DNA from 2 places in the Thermanaerovibrio velox DSM 12556 genome. Region 2 is predicted to be linked to the other one. Evidence: predicted binding sites of a transcription regulator. Region 2 holds the regulator's gene; the other holds the start of a gene.
What was found. Region 2 encodes HrcA, which represses chaperone genes, less so after heat shock. Its sites were predicted from a motif close to TTAGCACTCNNTNNNANNGAGTGCTAA; they were not measured.
Positions count from the first base shown of each region.

Region 1: the regulator HrcA is predicted to act here: its motif matches at 4,464-4,490, upstream of groES (co-chaperone GroES).

Region 1 covers NZ_CM001377.1:574,131-580,676, reverse strand. The annotation lists gene THEVEDRAFT_RS02685 (HD-GYP domain-containing protein) at 1-401, shown strand, start outside; gene THEVEDRAFT_RS09805 (HD-GYP domain-containing protein) at 364-723, shown strand; gene guaA (glutamine-hydrolyzing GMP synthase) at 774-2,312, opposite strand; gene groL (chaperonin GroEL) at 2,459-4,081, opposite strand; gene groES (co-chaperone GroES) at 4,130-4,420, opposite strand; gene tsaD (tRNA (adenosine(37)-N6)-threonylcarbamoyltransferase complex transferase subunit TsaD) at 4,619-5,638, opposite strand; gene THEVEDRAFT_RS02660 (zinc ribbon-containing protein) at 5,635-5,868, opposite strand; gene THEVEDRAFT_RS02655 (hypothetical protein) at 5,871-6,419, opposite strand; gene murJ (murein biosynthesis integral membrane protein MurJ) at 6,412-6,546, opposite strand, start outside.
Region 2 covers NZ_CM001377.1:1,209,007-1,215,552, reverse strand. The annotation lists gene folK (2-amino-4-hydroxy-6-hydroxymethyldihydropteridine diphosphokinase) at 1-228, opposite strand, end outside; gene folP (dihydropteroate synthase) at 225-1,439, opposite strand; gene hrcA (heat-inducible transcriptional repressor HrcA) at 1,631-2,641, shown strand; gene THEVEDRAFT_RS05865 (nucleotide exchange factor GrpE) at 2,648-3,271, shown strand; gene dnaK (molecular chaperone DnaK) at 3,332-5,149, shown strand; gene dnaJ (molecular chaperone DnaJ) at 5,165-6,313, shown strand; gene THEVEDRAFT_RS05850 (50S ribosomal protein L11 methyltransferase) at 6,388-6,546, shown strand, end outside.

The sequences.
Region 1 (6,546 bases), 630 kb from region 2:
CCAAGGTGCACCGCTGGGACGAGTACACCTTTGTGCACTCCTTCAACACCGCCGCCATATCCGGCTTCCTGGCCCATCGGATGGCACCGGAGTCGGCGGAGACCGCGGTGCTTGGAGGCCTCCTGCACGACCTGGGCAAGGCCCGGATACCCCTTGAGATATTGAACAAGCCCGGGCCCCTCACCAACGAAGAGTTCAACGTTATGAAATCCCATCCGGTGCTCGGGGAGAAGCTAGCCAGAGAGCTGGGCATAGACGATCCAGACGTACTGGCCATAATAAGAAGCCACCACGAGAGGTGGTGCGGAAGCGGATACCCGGACGGCAAGGCGGGGGGAGGACATACCCCTGCTGTCTCGCATCGTGGCGGTGGCGGACGCCTTCGACGCCATGACATCTGAACGGAGCTACAAACGGGCGGTGCCGTTCAGGGACGCGGTCAACACCATAATCGTGGACGGAGGCACCCACTTTGACCCCAAGGTGAGCCGCCTGCTGCTCACCTCCTTCGGGATGTACCCCCCCGGGTCGGTGGTGGAGCTCTCGGACAAGTCCATAGGGGTGGTGGTGTCCTCCGGAGGGGAGGACCTGTTAAGGCCGGTGATCATGATCAAGGTCAACCCCGACGGAAGCCTCAGCGACGCCCTGCGGCTGCTGGACCTTAAACGGTCGGAGCTTAGGATACAGCGGTACCTGGGATGGGAGGGGAAGAGGGCCCTTTAAAACCGGGCCCTCCTGTTTATCCCAGCTCCCCTATCAACGGTATATCCAGCCTACTCCCACTCGATGGTGGCCGGGGGCTTGCCGGTCACATCTAGGACCACCCGGTTTATGCCCCTCACCTGGTTGCATATCCGCCGGCTGACCCGGTCGAGGAGCTCATAGGGCAGCCTCGCCCAGTCCGCGGTCATCCCGTCCTGGGACTCAACGGCCCTTATGACCGCGGTCTCCGCGTAGGTCCTAACGTCCCCCATGACCCCCACGGATCTCACGGGAAGGAGCACGCAGAAGCACTGCCAAAGAGAATCGTACAAGCCGAAGTTGGCTATCTCCTCCTGCAGGATGTGGTCCGCCTCCCTCAGCACATCGAGGCGCTCCCTGGCAACCTCCCCAAGGCACCTCACCGCAAGCCCAGGGCCAGGGAAGGGATGCCGCTTGAGGAAACCCTCGGGGACCCCCAGAATGGCCCCTATCCGTCGAACCTCATCCTTGAAGAGGTCCCTGAGGGGCTCCAACACCTTTAGCTTCATGAAGTCCGGCAGCCCCCCGACGTTGTGGTGGGACTTTATAACCGCCGCTCCCTTGCCCTGATGCCCGCTCTCGATCACGTCGGGGTACAAGGTCCCCTGAAGCAGCCACCTAGCCCCCTCCACCTGGGAGGACTCCTCCTCGAACACCCGGACGAACACCTCTCCTATGGTCTTTCTCTTGGCCTCCGGTTCCTCCACCCCCTTAAGGGCCTCAAGGAACCGGTCCGAGGCGTCCACCATCTTCACGTTGAGATCCAGCTTGGTGTAGGTCTCCATGACCTTCCGGGCCTCGTCCTTCCTGAGAAGGCCGTTGTCCACGAAGATGCAGCTGAGCCTGTCCCCTATGGCCTTGGAGGTAAGGACCGCCGCCACGGTGGAATCCACGCCACCGGAAAGGCCGCAGATCACCCGGTCATCCCCTACTTGGGTGCGGATGCTCTCCACCATTCGATCCACCCAATCGGTGAGCACCCAGGTCCTCTCGCAGCCGCAAACCCCGAAGAGGAAGTTCGCCAGCGCCAGGGTGCCTTTTTCCGTGTGGGCCACCTCTGGATGGAACTGAAGGGCGGAAATCCTGCCCCCTTCGGTCTCGAAGGCCGCCACCGCTCCGGACTCGCTCCTGGCAAGAACCCTAGCCCCCGGCGGAACCTGCTCCACCTGATCCCAATGGCTCATCCAAACGGTGAACTCCTCGGGGAACCCCCGGAGCAACCCCCCGGGGGAGTCAACCTGGACCTTGCACCGGCCGTACTCGGCGCTTGGGGCCTTGACGACCCGCCCCCCCAGCTGGTGGGCCAGCATCTGCATTCCGTAGCATATGCCCAATATGGGGATGCCGGACTTGAGGAGCCTCTCCGAAAGCTTAGGGGCCCCCTCCTCCACGCAGCTCCTGGGCCCTCCGGAGACTATGATCCCCTTTGGAGACCTGGACAGCACCTCCTCGGGCTCCGCGTCCCAAGGGAGTATCTCGCTGTACACCTCAAGCTCCCTCACCCGCCGGGCGATCAACTGGGTATACTGGGAACCGCAGTCCAGGACCACCACCATGTCCTTAACGTCCATGAGAAACACGTCCTTCCTCAACTTGACTAAAACACCCCAAGGGGCGGTAAAGTAAACACGGATCAGTATGCCACACCTTTTGAATCAGGCCAAGGCATAAAAAAGGGAGAGGCCTAAGCCCCTCCCTGGTAACTTCGGACGGTACGTTAGTCGTAGTCCTCCATGCCGCCGGGCATCTTGGGCATGTCCTTCTTCTCCGGCTTGTCCGCCACAAGGACCTCGGTGGTGAGCAGCATGGCGGCGATGGAGCCGGCGTTCTGGACGGCGCTCCTGGTGACCTTCACGGGATCGATTATGCCGGACTCGATCATGTCCACGTACTCGCCGGTGGAAGCATCCAGTCCCTGACCCTTCTTGAGACCCCGGACCTTCTCAACCACCACGTCACCCTGGAGTCCAGCGTTGGTGGAGATGAGGTGCAGGGGCTCCGTGAGGGCCTTCCGCACGATGGAAGCGCCGGTCTTCTCGTCCCCCTCCAGCTTGGAGATGAACTCGTCCAGGGCGTTGGCGCAGGACACAAGGGCCACGCCGCCTCCGGGGACGATACCCTCCTCCACCGCGGCGCGGGTGGCGTTGAGGGCGTCCTCGATACGGTGCTTAAGCTCCTTCTGCTCCGTCTCGGTGGCAGCGCCGACCTGGATGACCGCCACTCCGCCCACCAGCTTGGCGAGCCGCTCCTGGAGCTTCTCCTTGTCGTACTCGGAGGTGGAGTCCTCAAGCTCCTTGCGGATCTGGGCGGCCCTGTCCTTTATGGCCTTGGGATCGCCGGCACCCTCAACGATGGTGGTCTCCTCCTTGGCCACCCGGATCTTCTTGGCCCTACCGAGCATGGAGATGTCCGCGTTCTCCAGCTTGATTCCCACTTCCTCGCTGATCACCTTGGCGCCGGTGACCACCGCGATGTCCTGGAGCATGGCCTTGCGCCTCTCGCCGAAGCCCGGGGCCTTGACGGCCACCACCTGCAGGATGCCCCGGAGCTTGTTGACCACCAGGGTGGCGAGGGCCTCGCCCTCCACGTCCTCGGCGATGATGAGCAGGGGCTTGCCGGTCTGAACCACCTTCTCAAGCACCGGGAGCAGATCCTTCACGTTGCTGATCTTGCCGTCGTGGACCAGGATGTAAGCGTCCTCAAGGACCGCCTCCATCCTCTCCGGGTTGGTGATCATGTAGGGGCTCACGTAGCCCTTGTCGAACTGGAGGCCCTCCACCATCTCGAGGGTGGTACCCACGGTCTGGCTGTCCTCAACGGTGATGACACCATCCTCGGTCACCTTGTCCATGGCCTCGGCGATGAGCTCGCCGATCCGCTTGTCGTTGGCGGAGATGGAGGCCACCTGAGCGATCTTGGCGTGCTCCTTAACAGGGATGGCCTGCTTCTTGAGCTCCTCCACCACCACGTCGACCGCCTTCTCGATGCCCCGGCGGAGCAGCATGCCGTTGGCGCCGGCGGCCACGTTCTTGAGACCCTCGCGGATCATGGCCCTGGCGAGCACCGTGGCGGTGGTGGTACCGTCGCCGGCCACGTCGTTGGTCTTCGAGGCCACCTCCTTCAGGAGCTGGGCCCCCATGTTCTCAAAGGGATCCTCCAGCTCTATCTCCTTGGCGATGGTCACACCGTCGTTGGTTATGGTGGGGGAGCCGAACTTCTTCTCCAGAACCACGTTGCGCCCCTTGGGGCCCAAGGTCACGCCAACCGTGTCAGCCACCTTGTTAACTCCGCGCTCAAGGGCCCTGCGGGCCTCTTCCTTGAAAAGCAGGATCTTCGGCATCGTGTCTTGCCCTCCTTCAGTAAAGGTGTTCTATCTGCTTAGGGTCGCTTACTTCTCCACTATGGCGAGCACGTCCCGCTCGCTGAGGATCAGGTACTCCTGGCCGTCAAACTTGACCTCCGTGCCAGAGTACTTGCTGTAGATGACCCGGTTGCCCACCTTGACCTCCATGGGAAGCCGCTGGCCGTTGTCCAGCACCCGGCCGGTACCAACCGCCACAACCTCGCCCTCCACGGGCTTCTCCTTCACGGTGTCAGGGAGCACTATGCCACCCTTGGTCATCTCCTCCTTCTCCACCGCCTTCACCACAAGACGGTCGCCGAGAGGCCTAAGCTGCATCTAAATCCCTCCTCCTTGGAGTTTGTTACCCGGTTTTTTAGTGTTAGCACTCCCAACAACCGAGTGCTAACCCTCACGGCTGAAAGTCTATTCAAAGTCCGGGATTTCCTCAAGAACCATTATCTACAAATAAAGCCGGATAGAGGCAAATAAACCGCCTCTATCCGGCCCAAGCTGCTTTTTCTGATGTTTTTTGACTTATCGGGCCATCTCCCAGGACGGGTCCGCCCTGAGGGTGAGGTCATCCCGGATCCCCCTCATGAAGGCCCACCACCCAGCGGCGGCTATCATGGCCCCGTTGTCGGTACAAAGGTCCCTCGGGGGCAGAAAAACCCTGATGCCCCTGTCGGAAAGGCCTAAAAGACGCCTCCTGAGCTCCGAGTTCGCCGCCACTCCCCCGGAAGCCGCCACGGTCTTAACCCCCGTGAGCTGCACCGCCAGCTCCAGCTTCTCCACCAGGGAGTCCACCGCCGACCTCTGGAAAGAGGCACAAAGGTCCGGCAGCGAAATGGAATCCCCCTCCTTCCGGACAAGCCATAATACCGCGGTCTTAAGACCGCTGAAGCTGAACTCCACGTCCGAAGTTCCCCGCAGAGGCACCGGCAGCTGGTACCTCCTAGGATCCCCCTGGGCGGCAAGGCGGTCTATCACGGGACCACCTGGGTAGCCCAACCCAAGCAGCTTCGCCACCTTGTCATAAGCCTCCCCCGCCGCATCGTCCCTGGTGCCCCCAAGGAAACGATAGTCCCCAAAGGACCGCACCAACTGGATCTCCGTGTGCCCCCCGGAGACCACAAGGCACAGGAACGGAGGCTCAAGATCCTCGTGGGCTATGACGTTGGCGAACACGTGACCCTCCATGTGGTTAACCCCTATCATGGGGACCTCCCACCCCTGGGACAGCCCCTTGGCAGCCATAAGACCCACCAGGAGAGACCCCATGAGACCCGGCCCAGCGGTGACCGCTATGAGGGACAGCTCCCTCATGGGGTTCAAAACCCCCGCCTCCGCAAGACACCGCCTCACCAGCCCCACCACCGCCTCCTGATGCCTTCGGCTGGCCAGCTCCGGCACCACACCACCGTGGGGAGCATGCTCCTCCACCTGGCTCATCACCAGGGACGACCTTATCCGGCGTGGAGCCTCGAGAACCGCAACCCCCGTGTCGTCACAGCTGCTCTCTATGCCCAACACAAGGCCGCTGCCGCACCCCCTCATCCGCAGCTGCAACTCCCGCAGGTGCCGCACTTGGAACCGCCACAGGAACAGGCCTTGCGCCGCTCTCCCTTCTCGTGGATCAACACCTTACACCGGCAATGAGGACAGGATGATATGTGCCCCTCCGTCTCTATCCTCTTCCCACACTCCACACAACGATAAACGTGCAACCCAAACACCTCCTCGCCGCTTTTCCCATCTAAAACCAAGGTTCTCAAACCACCTTCCATGGTCACCTGGAAACCCTCATATCCACCAGGTCGTCCCCGTAACCCACCTTCACCACCGACCCCCTGGCTATCCGACCAGGGGACAACACCCCAAAGAAGCTCTCATCCCCGGATGAGAGCTGAAATAACATCCGATCCTTGGGCGTCATCAGCAGGTCCTCGCTCAGCCTCTCCCCCACCACCAACTTGCCCATATCCAGGTCAAAGGGCTTATAGGCCCTCACCGCCACCGCCACAAGGCTGTGCCCCCTGGGCACCGAGTCCAGCTTCTGAACCTGCTCCACAAGCCACTGGGGCGGGAACTGGGCCTCCCTAACCGCATCCGCAAGCCTCCTGTCCACCAGGATGAACTCCACGCTGCAGCGGGCCCCTATAACCAGATCCCCCAGGACCTGACCCTCCACGTAGCACTTGGCGCTCTGCCCCTCTATGACCTTGGCGAGTTTCTCATCCACCCCCAACGAAACCCCGGGCAAAAGGGCCAAAAACACCGCTGCCGCCGCAAAACACCCGATAACGGCTGAAAACCAGGCCCTCAAAGATTTAAACACCGGTCCCCACTCTCCTTCCCCTGAGCTTAAGCCACTTAAGCTCCTCCATGCCAATCCCCAGCGCGACCCCTAGATAAACCCCAAGGGCTGTAAGCCCGCATAGGGCAAACCAGCAAAGCCGCCCTCC
Region 2 (6,546 bases):
TGCTTTTACCTCTCTCAGCATCTCCAGGGGGTCTTCAAGGGGGCATTCCATGGTGATACAGGCGTTTAGGAACCTGGGCTGCTCTTCGTAACCGAAGGGTGGGGTCTCGAAGACCGGGCTTGACTTGAGGGGAATCCACCCTCGGGCCTTGAGATGGTTAACCGCTGATCGGAGAGCCCCCAGCCGGTCTCCCAGGTTCGATCCCAGGGCTAGGACTACTTTACTCATAAGGAACCCCTCCTGATAGAATTGATCATTTTTATTGTTTTAACGTTCTCCTTGACGTCGTGAACCCTTACCAGTGGTACCCCTTTCATGGCGCAAAGGGCTGTTACTGCCAAGGTCCCCTCCAGTCTCTCCGCTGGGTCCTCTGCCCCGGTGGCGAGGCCGATGGTGCTCTTCCTAGAGGCTCCTATGAGCAGGGGTCTGCCTAGGGTTGAGAAGGCCTCGGTGTGCCTTAGGATTTCCAGGTTGTGGGAGGGTTTCTTCCCGAAGCCTATCCCCGGGTCCAGTATTATCCTGTCTTCCTCTATTCCGGCCTTCTTGGCATGGTCTATCTGAGACTCGAAGAAGTCAATGATCTCGCCGAAGAGGTCCTGGTAAGAAGGGTCCTTCTGCATGTCTTTGGGCCTGCCTTTTATGTGCATGAGCACCAGGGCGCACTGGCTTTTTGCCACGGTGCCGGCCATTTGGGGGTCGAAGGTGAGGCCTGATATGTCGTTTATGATGTCCGCCCCTTCCTCCGCACAGGCCGCGGCGGTGGTGCTTTTGTAGGTATCTACGGATATCACGGCCTCAGGGAACCGATGTCTTATGGCCCTGAGGGGGTTTATAAGGCGCTCCAGCTCCTCCTCGGGGCTCACCGGATCGGACCCAGGTCTTGTGGATTCCGCCCCGAGGTCCAGCACATCCGCTCCATGGGAGAGCATCTCTTCAGCGGTCTTAAGACACCGTTCAACTCCGTTTGACCTGCTGGCCTCGAAGAAGGAGTCCGGTGTGAGGTTTATTATCCCCATCACCTTGGTGTGATCCCCCATTTCCAGCGTGCGCCCCCCGGGAAGGGGCAAGCTCCATCTCCGGATCCCCATCCCTCTAAGGGCCTTAATCAGGGAGTCCCGGACCTCTTGAAGGCCGAAATAGGGCATAAGGTTAAGTTTTTCGGCGAGGCTTTGGAGCTGTCCCAAGGTGCCTAAGATGATCACCGAGGAGCGGTCCACGGATCCGCATATGGCGCCCCTGTGAACCACCGCATCTCCTCCCCGGGCAAGCATCTCCTGTTTTATGGCGTTGGCGGCCCTGAAGTCCAGGTCTTTAAACCCAAGGCACAAAACCTGTTTCTTCTTGGAGAAGAAGGGCAGGCTTCTCATGTCCGCCCCAATGCTAGCGAGCCTTTCCGCCAGCTCCGTGTCGTCGGTGAGTTCCAGTCTGTATGGAGTCATGACAGTCCTCCTATCCCGCTGGGTCCGATGGGATTTTCTTCGTTTTGAGACCCGGTAGATTGTACATTAGAACCCGGACATATTTTTTTGACCTGTATTGACAATTGGCCAAAGAAGAGGTAATTTAATTGCCGTGGCTTGGGTGTTAGCAGTCTTGCTTATAGAGTGCCAAGGCCATGGAGGTGTGCCCCATGCTTACGGAGCGTCAGTTGGAGATAGTGTTATCGGTGGTATACGAGTACATAAGGAGCGGGGAGAGCGTGGGTTCCAGGACCGTGTCCAAGCGGTACCTCTGCTCTCACAGTCCCGCCACCATAAGGAACGAGATGTCGGACCTGGAGGGGATGGGTTTTCTCTCTCAACCTTACACCTCCGCTGGTAGGGTCCCTACCACGAGGGCTTACAGGCTCTACGTGGACTCGGTGCTCCAGCGATCCCGCTCAAAGGGCGTTGGGCTGCCTTTGGCGGAGGCGCTCAAGCGCAAGAGGCAAGACCTTGAGGGCTTTCTCAACGAGGCCACGGACCTTTTGGGCAGGCTTACCCACTACGTGGGGATAGGTGCCATAGCCCCCCTGAACGACGTAACCATAAAGAACGTAAGCTTCTTCAAGGTTGATAGTAGGAACGTGCTTTTGGTTGTCGTGCTGGAGGGTGGGCTTGTGCATCACAAGGTTATCCCCATGCCTTGGGACCTGTCCAGCGATCTCCTTGACGAGTTCTCAAGGAAGATGAACATGGCGGTGTCCGGGAGGCCCTGGTCGGAGGTCAGGGCTTCTCTGGAGGGGTACCTTTTGCATCAGCTTTCGGAGTTCTCTGAGGCCTGTCGAGTAGCCCTTAGCACCCTGGGGGAGATGGTGGAGTCCAGGCAGGTCCGGGTCTTTACCGGTCCGGTGAGTCAGATGTTGAGCCTTCCGGATTTTCAGGATCTAAGCCGCCTCAAGGCGTTCTTCTCCCTGCTGGAGCAGGAGGAGGAGTTGGCGGAGCTGGTGGCTAGGCACTCGGTGGGCAACGGGGTGAGCGTTGTCATAGGCGAGGAGTCTCAGTGCCCTGAGCTGGAGGACTGTTCTTTGGTGCTGGCCTCCAGCCCCAAGGGAGGGGCTAAGGCGATAGTGGGCATATTAGGCCCCAAGAGGATGGACTATGAGAGGGTAATATCGGTGCTTGAGGACGTGGCATCTGCCATCGAGGGTTTGGAGGAGTAACGTGCCATGGAAGAGAATCGCTTGATTGATGCAGCTTTTGATGGTCCTGCTTCCCAGGAGGGGGCTTCCCCTTCTGCGGAGGTGTCCCGCCAGGAGGATCTTATGGTGGCGGAGATGTCCAAGGTGGAGCTGGTGGAGATGCTTCGGGGTAAGGATCGGGATATAAAGAGGATGGAGGAGGAGCTGTCCAAGTTAAAGGACAGCTACGATGACCTCATGAAGGAGGCTTTGCGCAACAAAGCGGACTTCACAAACTATGTAAGGCGGGTTGAAAGGGATCGGGAGGTGGAGAGGAAGAGATCTGCGGAGTCCGCGGTGGGCCTTTTGATCCCGGTGTTGGACAACCTGGAGAGGACCCTTTTGTCCTGCACCGACAGGGTGGATGACCCGGTGATAAAGGGGGTTCAGATGGTGGCCCGCCAGTTCCTCTCCGCCCTGGAGAGCCTTGGCCTGGAGCGGGTTGCTTCGGAGGGGGCTTTCGATCCTTCGGTCCACGAGGCGGTGGACTTTGAGGAGACCGGGGATCCGGAGATGGACGGCAAGGTGGTGGCGGAGCTCCAAAGGGGGTATCTGTTAGGGGGAAAGTTGATAAGGCCCGCCCTTGTTAAGGTTGCAAAGTTCAAGGGCTGAGGCAGAGGTATAAAGTCAGCATAGAGAAGTAGAAAAATCTTGCGAAAGAGGGTGTTTTTCATGGGAAAGGTGATAGGAATAGACCTTGGGACCACCAACAGCTGTGTGGCGGTCAAGGAAGGGGACAACATAACGGTAATACCTAACGCGGAGGGCAGCAGGACCACTCCGTCGGTGGTGGCCTTCACCAAGGACGGGGAGAGGCTTGTGGGACAGTTGGCCAAGAGGCAGGCCATAGTCAACGCCGACAGGACCATTATCTCCATAAAGCGTAAGATGGGGTCCGATTACAAGGTCAACATAGACGGCAAGGCCTACACTCCCCAGGAGATATCTGCCATGATACTCCAGAAGCTCAAGAAGGACGCGGAGGACTACCTTGGGGAGCCGGTTACTCAGGCGGTCATAACGTGTCCTGCTTACTTCACCGATGCTCAGCGGCAGGCCACTAAGGATGCGGGTACCATAGCGGGGCTTGAGGTCTTGCGGGTCATAAACGAGCCCACCGCTGCTTGCCTTGCCTACGGGGTGGACAAGGAGGGGGACCACAAGATACTGGTGTTCGACCTGGGCGGTGGGACCTTTGACGTGTCCATCCTGGACGTTGGAGATGGGGTCTTCGAGGTGCTTGCCACCTCTGGGGACAACCACCTGGGCGGTGACGACTGGGATATGCGCATAGTGGACTGGATGATAGACGAGTTCAGGAAGTCCGAGGGCATAGACCTGAGGAACGACAAGATGGCGTTCCAGCGTCTCCGGGAGGCGGCGGAGAAGGCGAAGATAGAGCTTTCCTCCATGATGGAGACCACCATATCCCTGCCCTTTATAACTGCGGATCAGAACGGTCCCAAGCACCTGGAGCTCACCTTGACCCGGGCCAAGTTCGAGGACATGACCGCGGACCTTCTTGAGAGGACCGTGGCCCCCACCAAGAGGGCGCTAGAGGATGCGGGACTCAGTGCCTCTCAGATAGACAAGGTCCTTCTGGTCGGTGGTTCTACCAGGATGCCAATGGTGCAGCGTAAGGTTAAGGAGCTGTTGGGCAAGGAGCCCACCAAGGGCATCAACCCGGACGAGTGTGTGGCGGTGGGGGCTGCCATACAGGGTGCGGTGCTCAGTGGGGAGAAGAGCGGGATAGTGTTGGTTGACGTGACCCCCTTGTCCCTTGGTCTTGAGACCTTGGGAGGGGTGTTCACCAAGATAATAGAGAGGAACACTGCGATTCCCTGCTCCAAGAGCCAGGTTTTTACCACCGCGGCGGACAACCAGCCCCAGGTGGAGATACGGGTGCTCCAGGGGGAGCGTCCCATGGCTAACGACAACGTGGAGCTTGGGCGCTTCATCCTCGATGGGATTCCTCCCGCACCCAGGGGGGTGCCCCAGATAGAGGTCACCTTTGAGGTGGATGCCAATGGTATAGTTAACGTCACCGCCAAGGACAAGGGAACCGGCAAGGCCCAGCACATAACGATACAGTCCTCAAGGCTCTCCGAGGCGGAGATAGAGCGTCTCCGCAGGGAGGCGGAGCAGCATGAGGAGGAGGACCGCCGCAAGAAGGAGCTTGCGGAGGCCAGGAACGAGGCGGAGAGCTTGGTGTACAACACCGAGAAGACCCTGAGGGATCTTGGGGACAAGCTTACCTCCGATGAGAAGGCTCCGGTGGAGGATAAGGTGAAGGCTCTTAAGGAGCTCACCGCCAAGGACGATGCGGCTGCCATAAGGCGGGGCATTGAGGAGCTCACCCAGGCGCTTCACGGCATATCTCATAAGATATACTCTGCCTCCGGCGGTGCTGAGAGCCCATCGGACGCCTCCGGAACGGGGCATGATACCGGTTCCGTGGACGCGGACTTCAAGGACGCCGGAAGGGCTTAAGGAGGGTGGTGGCCGGTGGCTGCTCCGGGAAAGAAGGATTATTATGACATATTGGGAGTATCCCGGGAGGCCACGTCGGAGGAGATAAAGAAGGCCTACCGCAAGCTTGCTCGTAAGTATCATCCGGACGCGAACCCGAACGATAAGGACGCGGAGGCCAAATTTAAGGAGATCAACGAGGCTTACGAGGTCTTGAGCGATCCTGCCAAACGTGCCCAGTACGACCAGTTTGGGTATGTGGGAGACGTTCCTCCCGGGGGTAATCCATTTGAGGGGTTCGGCGGGTTTGGTGGTGATCCGTTTGGGGATCTCTTCGGCGATCTTTTCGAGAACTTCTTCGGCGGTGTGGGGGGGCGCCCCGGAAGGGGCCCCTCCGGCCCCCGAAGGGGAGCCGACGTGGAGACGGTTTTGCAGGTTACCTTGGAGGAGGCCTTCAGGGGTTCATCGAAGGAGCTCACCATACCTCGATGGGAGACCTGCATGAGGTGTGGGGGGTCTGGGGCGGAACCCGGGACTAAGCCCGAGACCTGTCCTAGCTGTGGTGGCCGCGGTCAGGTGGAGCAGTCCATGAGGACCCCTTTTGGCCAGTTCGTGCAGGTCAACACCTGTCCCAGGTGCTCCGGTAAGGGTAGGGTGATAAACAGCCCCTGCAAGGAGTGCAAGGGGCAGGGCCGGGTGAGGGTACCGCACCGGGTTGAGATTAAGATCCCCAAGGGGGTAGAGACCGGAACCAGGCTTAGGATTCCCGGCGAGGGCGAGGCGGGGATCAACGGTGGGCCTCCCGGAGATCTCTTCCTCATAGTGGAGGTCATGCCCCATAAGGTCTTTGAAAGACATGGGGCGGATCTCAGGGTTAAGGTGGACGTCGCATTCCCCCAGGCTGCCCTTGGCAGCGAGATCTCCCTGGAGACCTTTGACGGGGTGGAGCGGATAGAGATACCGCCTGGGACTCAGCCGGGATCGGTGCTGAAGATCAGAGGCAAGGGCATGCCCAGGATGGGCGGCGGCAGGGGGGATCTTCTGGTTCAGGTGAGGGTCGTGGTTCCCAAGAACCTGACGGAGAGGCAAAGGGCGCTTCTTCAGGCCTTAGCCCAGGAGATGAACGTAAAAGTCCGACAGGAAGAGGGTATACTAGACAAGCTGAAGGGCTTTTTCGGAGGTTAACCCATGTGGGGGGAAGTGCTTTCGGCGCTTCCCCCTTTTGGAGTTTCAGAGAGTACTAGAGAGGGGTGTGTCGTTTGGGCTCTTTTTGGTGGTACATAACCCTCATGGGGCCGGATGGATACGAGGATGCGCTCATGTCCGCCGCTGACATAGCGGGCAGCTGCGGATCTGAGGTTCAGGAGTTGCCGTCAGGGGTTAGGATTCGATACTATTTCCTGTCATCCCATGACCTT